Regions from separate parts of the uncultured Paenibacillus sp. genome, predicted to be linked through region 1. Evidence: riboswitches for the same ligand, from Rfam matches in the RefSeq annotation. Region 1 holds a riboswitch; each other region holds the start of a gene.
The links. Region 1 has a riboswitch for thiamine pyrophosphate ahead of RWM61_RS13570 (thiazole synthase). Riboswitches for the same ligand answer to the same signal wherever they lie in the genome.
Positions count from the first base shown of each region.

Region 2: another riboswitch for thiamine pyrophosphate. It lies ahead of RWM61_RS10625 (ABC transporter substrate-binding protein); the one in region 1 lies ahead of RWM61_RS13570 (thiazole synthase).
Region 3: another riboswitch for thiamine pyrophosphate. It lies ahead of thiC (phosphomethylpyrimidine synthase ThiC); the one in region 1 lies ahead of RWM61_RS13570 (thiazole synthase).

Region 1 covers NZ_CAUPYC010000042.1:30,266-33,473, reverse strand. The annotation lists gene thiH (2-iminoacetate synthase ThiH) at 1-665, opposite strand, end outside; gene RWM61_RS13570 (thiazole synthase) at 662-1,447, opposite strand; TPP riboswitch at 1,503-1,616, opposite strand; cobalamin riboswitch at 1,771-1,974, shown strand; gene RWM61_RS13565 (radical SAM protein) at 2,027-2,770, shown strand; gene nrdD (anaerobic ribonucleoside-triphosphate reductase) at 2,801-3,208, shown strand, end outside.
Region 2 covers NZ_CAUPYC010000027.1:30,834-34,041, reverse strand. The annotation lists gene RWM61_RS10630 (methyl-accepting chemotaxis protein) at 151-1,314, shown strand; TPP riboswitch at 1,388-1,501, shown strand; gene RWM61_RS10625 (ABC transporter substrate-binding protein) at 1,622-2,737, shown strand; gene RWM61_RS10620 (MTH1187 family thiamine-binding protein) at 2,776-3,078, shown strand; gene RWM61_RS10615 (ABC transporter permease) at 3,068-3,208, shown strand, end outside.
Region 3 covers NZ_CAUPYC010000089.1:9,003-12,210, reverse strand. The annotation lists gene RWM61_RS18835 (b(o/a)3-type cytochrome-c oxidase subunit 1) at 1-1,348, shown strand, start outside; TPP riboswitch at 1,439-1,545, shown strand; gene thiC (phosphomethylpyrimidine synthase ThiC) at 1,824-3,208, shown strand, end outside.

The DNA of each region.
Region 1 (3,208 bases):
CCGATCGTCACAGTCCTCATTCCGGCTTGACAGGCCCTTTCCGGCGCATCCAACCGGTACAAGTAATTTCGCTTCGGGCCCTTCCGGTGTAACTCGCGATATGTATCCTCTTTGTACGTTTCCTGATAAAGAGTCAGGCCGTCCACGCCATTGTCGATAAGATCGGCGTACTGCGATTTGTCCATCGGTTGAACTTCCAATGAAACAGAAGCGAAATGCTTCGATAAGATAAGGATGCAGGCCTTCAAGTAATCATGATTCGATTGCTGCGGGGATTCGCCCGTCAACAGCAAAAGATGTTTGATTCCTGCAGCCGCGATCGCGGCGCCTTCTCTTTCAACCTCACGCATCGCGAGTTTTTTTCTCGAAAAAACATGTTCGACGCTGAAGCTGCAGTATGCGCAGGAATTGACGCAGTAGTCCGACACGTATAAAGGAGCGAACAGCAAAATCGTACGGCCGAAATGTTGAACCGTCAGCCGGTGCGCTTTTTGAGCCATCGCTTCCAGGCACGAACCGGCAGCGGGCGACAGCAGCATCAGGAAATCCTGTTCATTCAGTCGGTCTTTCCGTAAAATGCGGAGCACATCCTGCCCGGAAGCTTCCCGGAAAGCTTCAGAATATTCCATTTCTTTCGATTTGCAATAGATTTCATAAAAGCTCAATTCGCCTCCCCCTCTCCCCCCAAAAATCCCGTTAACGGGGAAGAAGCCTCCGCCGTCTGCTTGACCGGTCCCAAACCGGATCGATAAGCAAGCCGTCCGGCATGAACGGCGCTTGCGAACGCCTCGGCCATGGACGCGGGATCCCCCGAGGTCGCGATCGCCGTATTGATCAATACCGCCGCCGCTCCCATTTCCATCGCTTCCGCCGCTTCGGAAGGTTTGCCGATCCCCGCATCGACAATGACGGGCACGTCGAGTTCTTCAATCAAGATGCGGATCATTTCTTTCGTCTGCAGTCCCCGGTTCGAGCCGATCGGCGCTCCGAGAGGCATCACCGCCGCGGCGCCGGCGTCCCGCATCCGTTTGGCGGCAATGAGATCCGGATTCATATAAGGAAAAACGACAAACCCCTCCTTCGCCAATATCGATGTCGCTTGAATCGTTTCTTCATTGTCCGGAAGCAGGTAGGTTTGATCGGGAATAACCTCGATTTTGATCCAATTCCCCATCCCGCCCTCTCTCGAGAGAAGGGCGATTCGTACGGCTTCCTGCGCATTCCGGGCGCCGGATGTATTGGGAAGCAGTTTCATGCCGTCCGGTATGTGCGTCAAACCATCTTCAAAGGACGAATTGAAATCGATTCGCCTTACCGCTACCGTAATAACCTGCGCGCCGGAACGTCCGATTACATCGGAAATCACGGAATCGTTCCCGAATTTGCCCGTGCCCACAAACAAACGGCTGGACAGCGTTGCGCCGCCAATACTAAAAGCATCACCCATCATCTTTTCTCCTCCAATAACAAAAATAGCGCATAGGAATCTATGCGCCCTGCGATCGGCAGAAGATCATGATTCCTACGCTGGCATTACCCAGACCAGGTTCTGCGGTCGAAGGCGAATGCAGCCTTCCTCTCAGCCGGATCAACTTCCAGCTCCCGCTCGTGCATCTCAAGTTTACTGTTCTTTCAAGATTTTTCCCGGCAATCATACCACAGATCAAAGAATAAACCTTATGATGTTTATCACAATCCGGATAAAAAATTATCGAATGACAACCATCACTTTACTTTTTCAATATATTGTATTAGCATTCATTCCAACAACTAAATATAGTGGTTTATGGTATCGGATCATTTTCATGCAAGTGACCGATTGAAAAGGGAAGTTCGGTGAAAATCCGACGCGGTCCCTCCACTGTTACGGCGAGCGACGCCGCACGCAATCCACTGTTTCACCTTGAAACGGGAAGGAAGCGGCGTTCGCATGGACCCGAAGCCAGGAGACCTGCCATAAACGACGACACTGCTTAACCTAAGGAAGATAGGGAGGTGTTATTCGTGTATGTAACCGATTGGTTCTATGTATACGGGCATTTCTGACCTCATTTTGGGGATGGTGGTTGGAAATGCCTTTTTTCGCGGAAAGGAGAATCGGATGCTGGCTTTTTATCCCCGTTTCATTCGTACGTTCGATGATTTGCCCGGTCACGTATCGCTGCTCATTCACGCTTGGAACGGCTGCAACATGCGCTGTTACGGTTGTCATAATCATGACGAATTGATAGCCAAAAAACCGGACGGCCATTTAACCGCCGAACAAGTTATCGAGCGCTTGGGCGAATGCAACGATATGTTCGATGCCGTGTTATTCAGCGGCGGGGAATTCATGATGAACGAGGCTTCGGAAATTAGTCATTTTCTCAATCGGGTGCGAAAGATCTTCAAAGGGAAAATCATTGTTTTTACCAACGGCACGTTCCCGCGTAAATTGCAGCGAATGCTTGCCGACAATTTGGTTGACGGCGTTCATATCGATATGAAGCTGCCGTATCACTGTCTCGATCCCGAGGATGACCGAGAGCTATTCGAAGCGATTATCGGAACCGTCCCTACGAAACGTTGTTGCCGGGACATCCTTGAGTCGGTGGAAACCGTCATTCGGCACAATAGCCGGTTAAGCCAAGTGAGAACGGTGCGATATCCGCTGCTCAGCGATGAATACTTTGAACGAATTCAAGAGTATGTGAACGGATTAAAAACCAAATACGACAGTGTTGTGCCCTATTTCTTGAATCCCTTCCACCCGCCGCAAGTCACCCGATAAAATCATTCACCATCGAACGGAGGAAACACCATGTTTCGTCATTCCAAGGAAATCATCGATACGTTTACATCACCGTCGGAAACCAAACAGGCCGATTATTTGAAAAGGGAAAACAGCAATTTCGTTTATTCATTGCCGTTGTTGCGGCATAACCTGACCAACTTTGCGGAAGAAGAATATTTGCTGCAGCACATTTTACCGGCCAAACTGACCGAATTGTATCGGGACGGCGTAATCTATATTCATGATAAACAATTAAGCCCATATTGCTTGAGCGTCGCTTGCAAAGACATCGCTGCTGCCGGAATCCCCACGCTGGCCAAAAATATGATGTCCTCGAAACCGACTCGAAAGCTTGAAACGCTGCTCCGGCATTTCAGCAACATCGTCGTGCTGATGTCCCAGCAAGTATCCGGTGCCGTCATGTTGTCGCAAATG
Region 2 (3,208 bases), on a different contig from region 1:
TAACCGCAATCAGAGTTGAATCGCGGACTTGCGGTGTGACCGATTTTTGTCGAAATTTAACATACGCTTTACACACCCAGGCATCTCATTTGATCATGGTCAATTAAGATTTGGTAAAAGACAGAGATTAGAGGAGATGGAAGGGGTAGCATGTTAGTGGCAAAACGGATGGAACAAACGTCAATTCCGGTGATTATACCGGAAGTCGAAGAGCGGCCCGGCTATCGTTCGCCGGTGATTTCGGATGCCGTCCGTCCGGCTATATCCGTTCATCCGACCGATTCCTGCGAGCATACGGCCAAATTATTCGAGCTCCATGCGGACGCCGAATGTTTTGTCGTTTGCAACGAGGAACAGGCACCCGTCGGGCTCATTATGCGGGACCGTTTTTTCAGAAACCTGAGCAGGCGGTTCGGCACCGCCCTGTATTATGAAAAGCCGGTTGACCGGCTGATGGATCCGAAGCCGTTCATCGTCGACAAATCGGTGCCGCCCCACGAGCTCTTGGATCGGGCGCTCGGACGGGAGGGAGCATCGTTCTACGATTGTGTCGTCGTTACCGACGGAAGCAAGCTTGCCGGAATTCTGTCGGTTGCCGATCTGCTCGATATTTCCCGGTTGCTCCAGAAACAGGCTATAGAATCTCAAGTCAATACAATCCTGGGAGCCGAGCGTATGATGCTGGAGATTAACGAGGCTGTCACGGCCGTTCGCCGATCGAGCGCCCAAGGAGACGCATTGTCCGAGAAGATGGTCGACCTGACGTTAAAAGGGAAAAATGAGCTGAACGGCGTCGGTGAGGCGTTCTCCGGTTTCGCTGAGCGCACGATCAAGCAAGAGATCCAGATGACAGATCTGCAGAAGCGGGCGAACGGCGTCAACCAAGTGTCCGCCCTGATCCGTGAATTGGCCGATCAATGCAACCTGCTTGCCGTCAATGCGACGATCGAAGCGGCGAGAGCCGGCGAGCATGGAAGGGGCTTTGCCGTCGTGGCTGATGAAATAAGGAAGCTTGCGACACAAACGAAGCGATCGGCGGACGAGATTACGGACACCGTCAAGGCGATACTTGAATCCGTGTCGAAAACAGCCGAGCTTGTCTGTGCCGGCAAAGAGTACGCGGCCTGCAGCGAAGCTTCGGTGTCCCGCGCGGAGGCGGTATTCGAGCAATTATTCCATGCGGCAGCCGACAACAGAACCAGCGCCAGGACAATCGATGCCTTGGCCGCGAAGGCCTATGAACGATCGGAGAAAGTCACGGGAGACATACTCCGATTAAGAAGAGATCTGCAAACTGCAAACCGCCAGTCTTAAAGATTAGTATACATACATGTCGCAACGGTGGAATTTTGCCGCGGTTTTGCTATAATAGGCATAACGACAATCGAATAAGCACCGGGGGAGCTGGGCAGGCCGGCTGAGAGGGTATCCCGCTATACGATACCGACCCTTATACCTGATCTGGATAATGCCAGCGTAGGAACACGGTAAGCCGCGCTTTGACGCGCGTTTCGCTTGCGGAGCGCGAAGGGGTGGCGGTTGTCACGCGAATAGACGCCTTGGGATCGGGGGCGTTTTTTTGTTGTCGAAATATGGGTGGGGGAAGAGAGAGGGACAAGACATGAGGAACAAGGTTCGCAAAGGCTGGAAATGGAGCGTCGCCTTGCTGGCGATTATGCTGGCGCTGGCGGGCTGCGGAAGCGGCGGCAATAACGGCGGGGGAAATAACGGCGCGGCCGGGGAGAACGCCGGCAACGCCGGAGGCGGCAATGCCGCCGCGAACGTTGGGGGAACGAACGGCGAAGCGGGCACGGACGGTGCTGCAGACGGGACGGAAGAGCTCGCGAAGGTGAAGGTGATGCTCGACTGGACGCCGAATACGAACCATACGGGGCTCTACGTCGCGCGCGACAAAGGCTTCTGGCGCGAACGCGGACTGGACGTGGAGATCGTGCAGCCGGGCGAAGGGACGGTCGAGCAGCTGATCGCTTCGGGCGAAGCCGAGTTCGGCGTCAGCTACCAGGAGCAGCTGACGATGGCGCGCACCCAGCAGGTGCCGATCGTGTCGCTGGCGGCCGTGATTCAGCACAACACGTCGGGCTTCGCTTCGCCGGTCGATAAGAACATCAAGACGCCGAAAGATTTCGAGGGCAAGAAGTACGGCGGCTGGGGCTCGCCGGTCGAAGAGGCCGTCATCGGGTCGATCATGCAGGCGGAAGGCGCCGACGTAAGCAAGGTGGAAATCGTCAGCACGGGCGTCACGGACTTTTTCACCTCGGTGAAGCGGGACATCGATTTTGCCTGGATCTATTACGCGTGGACGGGCGTCGAGGCGGAGCTGCGGGGCGAGCCGATCAATATGGTTTATTTGACCGACTACAGCGACAAGCTGGATTACTACACGCCGGTGCTCGCCACGAGCGAGAAAATGATCGCGGACAAGCCGGACATCGTGCGCGCTTTCGTCGAGGGCGCGGCGGAAGGCTATAATTTCGCGATCGACAATCCCGGCGAGGCGGCCGATGTGCTGATTGCGGCAGAGCCCGATTTGAACAAGGAGCTCGTGAAGGCGAGCCAGAAATGGCTGGCCCCTAAGTACCGTGACGACGCGGCCCGCTGGGGCGAGCAGAAGCTTGAGGTATGGTCGAATTACGCGGAGTGGATGACCGAGCGCAAGCTGCTCGAGGGCGAGTTCGACCCGCAGAAGGCGTTCACGAACGACTTTCTGCCGCAATAACGGCGGATGAAGCTTGAACGAGAGGAAGATGGGGAACGATGGCCGACGCGCTGCTGAGCATTCAAATTTTGCCGCACACGCCGAACGGGGAAAGCGTCATTCCGTATGTCGACCGGGCAATCGAGATCGTCAAGGCGACGGGGCTGCCTTACCGGGTCGCGCCGCTCGAGACGACGATGGAGGGCGATATGGACCGGCTGCTTGCGGTGGTGAAGGATATGAACGAGGCGATGGCGGAGATGGGCTGTCCGTCCGTCATTTCGCAGATCAAAATCTACTACAATCCGAAGGACGGCGCCTCGATGGGCCGTCTGCTGGAGAAATATCCCGATGGGCAATAGCCTGCGCAAAGGATGGCCGCCTCTGGCGGTCATTGCCGTTTTCCTGGCCTTGTGGCAGGGCGCCGTCGCCCTTTGGGACATCCCCGCTTACCGGCTCCCCGGTCCGGTTGAAGTGGTCCGGGAGGCGCTG
Region 3 (3,208 bases), on a different contig from region 1:
TGCGATCATGGGGCTGGGCACCGTGCTCGGCACGATCATGATCCTGCTCAACAAGGCGACGGTGCTGTATACGTTCTATGCGCCGATGAAAGCCGACTCGTTGTTCTATATCGCACTGGTGCTGATCGTCGTCGGCAGCTGGATCAGCGGCGCGGGCATGATCCGCAATTACAGCTATTGGAAAAAAACGCACAAGGGCCAGACCTCGCCGCTGTTCGCCTTCATGGGCATCGTGACGATGGCGCTGTGGCTGATCGCGACGCTCGGCGTTGCCGTGGAGGTGCTGTTCCAGCTGCTGCCCTGGTCGTTCGGCTGGGTCGACACGGTCGACGTTGTGCTGAGCCGGACGCTGTTCTGGTATTTCGGCCATCCGCTCGTCTACTTCTGGCTGCTGCCGGCTTACATGTGCTGGTACGTATGCGTGCCGAAAATGATCGGCGGCAAGCTGTTCAGCGATTCGCTTGCACGGCTGGCTTTTCTGCTGTTCCTGCTGTTCTCGATTCCGGTCGGCTTCCACCACCAGCTTATGGAGCCTGGTATCACGCCGTTCTGGAAATACCTGCAGGTCGTGCTCACCTTCATGGTCGTCATCCCGTCCCTGATGACCGCCTTCTCGCTGTTCGCCACGTTTGAGATGGCCGGACGCAAGCGCGGAGGCACAGGGCTGTTCGGCTGGCTGCGAAAGCTGCCCTGGAAGGACGCGCGTTTCTTCGCGCCGTTTATGGGAATGGTCATCTTCATTCCTGCAGGGGCAGGCGGTCTTGTCAACGCGAGCAACCAGATGAACGCGGTCGTGCACAATACGCTTTTTGTAACGGGGCATTTTCATCTGACGGTGGCGTCCAGCGTCGCGCTGACCTTTTTCGGCATTGCCTATTGGCTGATTCCTGCCGTAACCGGGCGCAAGCTGACGGCGAAATTGCACCGCTGGGGCATCATCCAGACGATCGTCTGGGCGGTCGGCATGTTCCTGATGTCGGGAGCGATGCATCTGGTCGGCCTGTTCGGCGCGCCGCGCAGAACGGCGTACACGACGTACCAGGGCAATCCGGAAGCCGCCGCCTGGATTCCCTATTACGTAACGGTCGCCGTCGGGGGCGTGATCCTGTTCGTCGGCGTGCTCATTCTGGTCGGCATCATCATCGGGCTGCTGCGCGCGCCGAAGGGCGAGGAGGAGTTTCCGATCGCCGAAGCGGAAGCGGATGCGGCGCCTACGCCTCGTTACCTCGAGCGCTGGAGCGTCTGGATCGGGATTGCCGTCGCGCTTATCCTGATCGCCTATACGGTGCCGGTGATCGATATGATCAGCAGCGACGCGCCGGGCGCGAAAGGGCTGGTGACGTGGTAGCCGTTGGGCAATTCGACACCCGGCAAATCAACGACAACCCGGCAAGTCAAGGGTTGACAATAACGAAGGCTTACGTTTATAGTCTAAGCATGTATCCACTAGGGGCGCCCCCCGCGGGCTGAGATAAGGCGAAACGCCTTGGTCCCTTCGAACCTGATCTGGGTTATGCCAGCGTAGGAAAGTGGGAATATGCCCGGCCATCCGTTTCACGCAGCCGCTTCCGTCCGGCGCGGAGCAATCCGCGCGGAAACCTTGCGGCCGCCGCCGCCCGCATGTTTCAGCCGCTTCCTCGCCGAAGCGGCTTTTTTGCGTCCCTGAGGGCGCGGAAGGCCCCTTTTCCGGCGAGCGGAGCGGCGCGGACGGCGGCGTGCCGGCTTGTGATCGAAGACGCGGCGGGCATAGACGTCACGGCTCGCGGCCGTGACTCCCTCTTGCCTCCTGGTGGATAACGACTTGTATCCTAGGAGGTATTTTTATGTCCATTTTAACGACTCCACTGCCGGGCAGCCGGAAAACGTACGTGAACGGACCGCGCGGGGATGTGCGTGTTCCGATGCGGGAAATCGCGCTTGAGCCGAGCTCGGTGCGCGGAGAGGAAATTCCGAACGAGCCGGTGCTCGTCTATGACGCAAGCGGTCCTTATACGGATCCGTCTTACACGGCCGACGTCCGCAAAGGGCTGCCGGGCTTGCGCGAGGGCTGGATTGCCGAGCGGGAGGACACCGAAACGTATGAAGGAAGAACGCTTCGTCCGGAGGATAACGGCTTCCGATCGGCGGAGAAGGCGGAGGAGCTCGGCGCGGAACGGTTTCCCGGGCTGGACCGGAAGCCGCTGCGCGCCAAAGCCGGCGGCAATGTGACGCAGCTGCACTATGCCCGCAAAGGGATCGTCACGCCGGAGATGCAGTTCATCGCCGTGCGCGAGGGGATGGATCCCGAATTCGTGCGTGCGGAGGTGGCGGCGGGCCGCGCGGTCATTCCGGCGAACGTCAATCATCCCGAGAGCGAGCCGATGATCATCGGGCGTCATTTTCACGTGAAAATCAACGCCAACATCGGCAACTCCGCGGTTGCCTCTTCGATCGAGGAAGAGGTCGAGAAAATGACGTGGGCGACCCGCTGGGGCGCGGATACGATTATGGATCTGTCCACGGGACGCAACATCCACACGACGCGCGAGTGGATCGTTCGCAATTCCCCCGTGCCGGTCGGCACGGTGCCGATCTACCAGGCGCTGGAGAAGGTGAACGGCGTGGCGGAGGATCTGACGTGGGAAGTGTTCCGCGATACGCTCATCGAGCAGGCCGAGCAGGGCGTCGATTACTTCACGATCCATGCGGGCGTGCTGCTTCGTTACGTGCCGCTGACGGCAAAGCGGGTGACCGGCATCGTCTCGCGCGGCGGCTCGATTATGGCGGCCTGGTGCCTGGCGCACCACAAGGAGAACTTCCTGTATACGCATTTTGAAGAGATTTGCGAGATCATGAAAGCCTACGACGTGACGTTCTCGCTGGGCGACGGCCTGCGGCCGGGCTCGATCGCCGATGCGAACGACGAGGCGCAGTTCGCGGAGCTGGATACGCTCGGCGAGCTGACGCAAATCGCCTGGAAGCACGATGTGCAGGTAATGATCGAGGGACCCGGCCATGTGCCGATGCATCTGATCAAGGAGAACGTCGACCGCCAGATGGAGGTGTGCGGCGAAGCGCCGTTCTACACGCTCGGACCGCTGACGACCGATATCGCGCCGGGCTACGACCACATTACGTCGGCGATCGGCGCCGCGATGATCGGTTGGTTCGGCACCGCGATGCTCTGCTACGTAACGCCGAAAGAACACCTTGGCCTGCCGAACAAAGA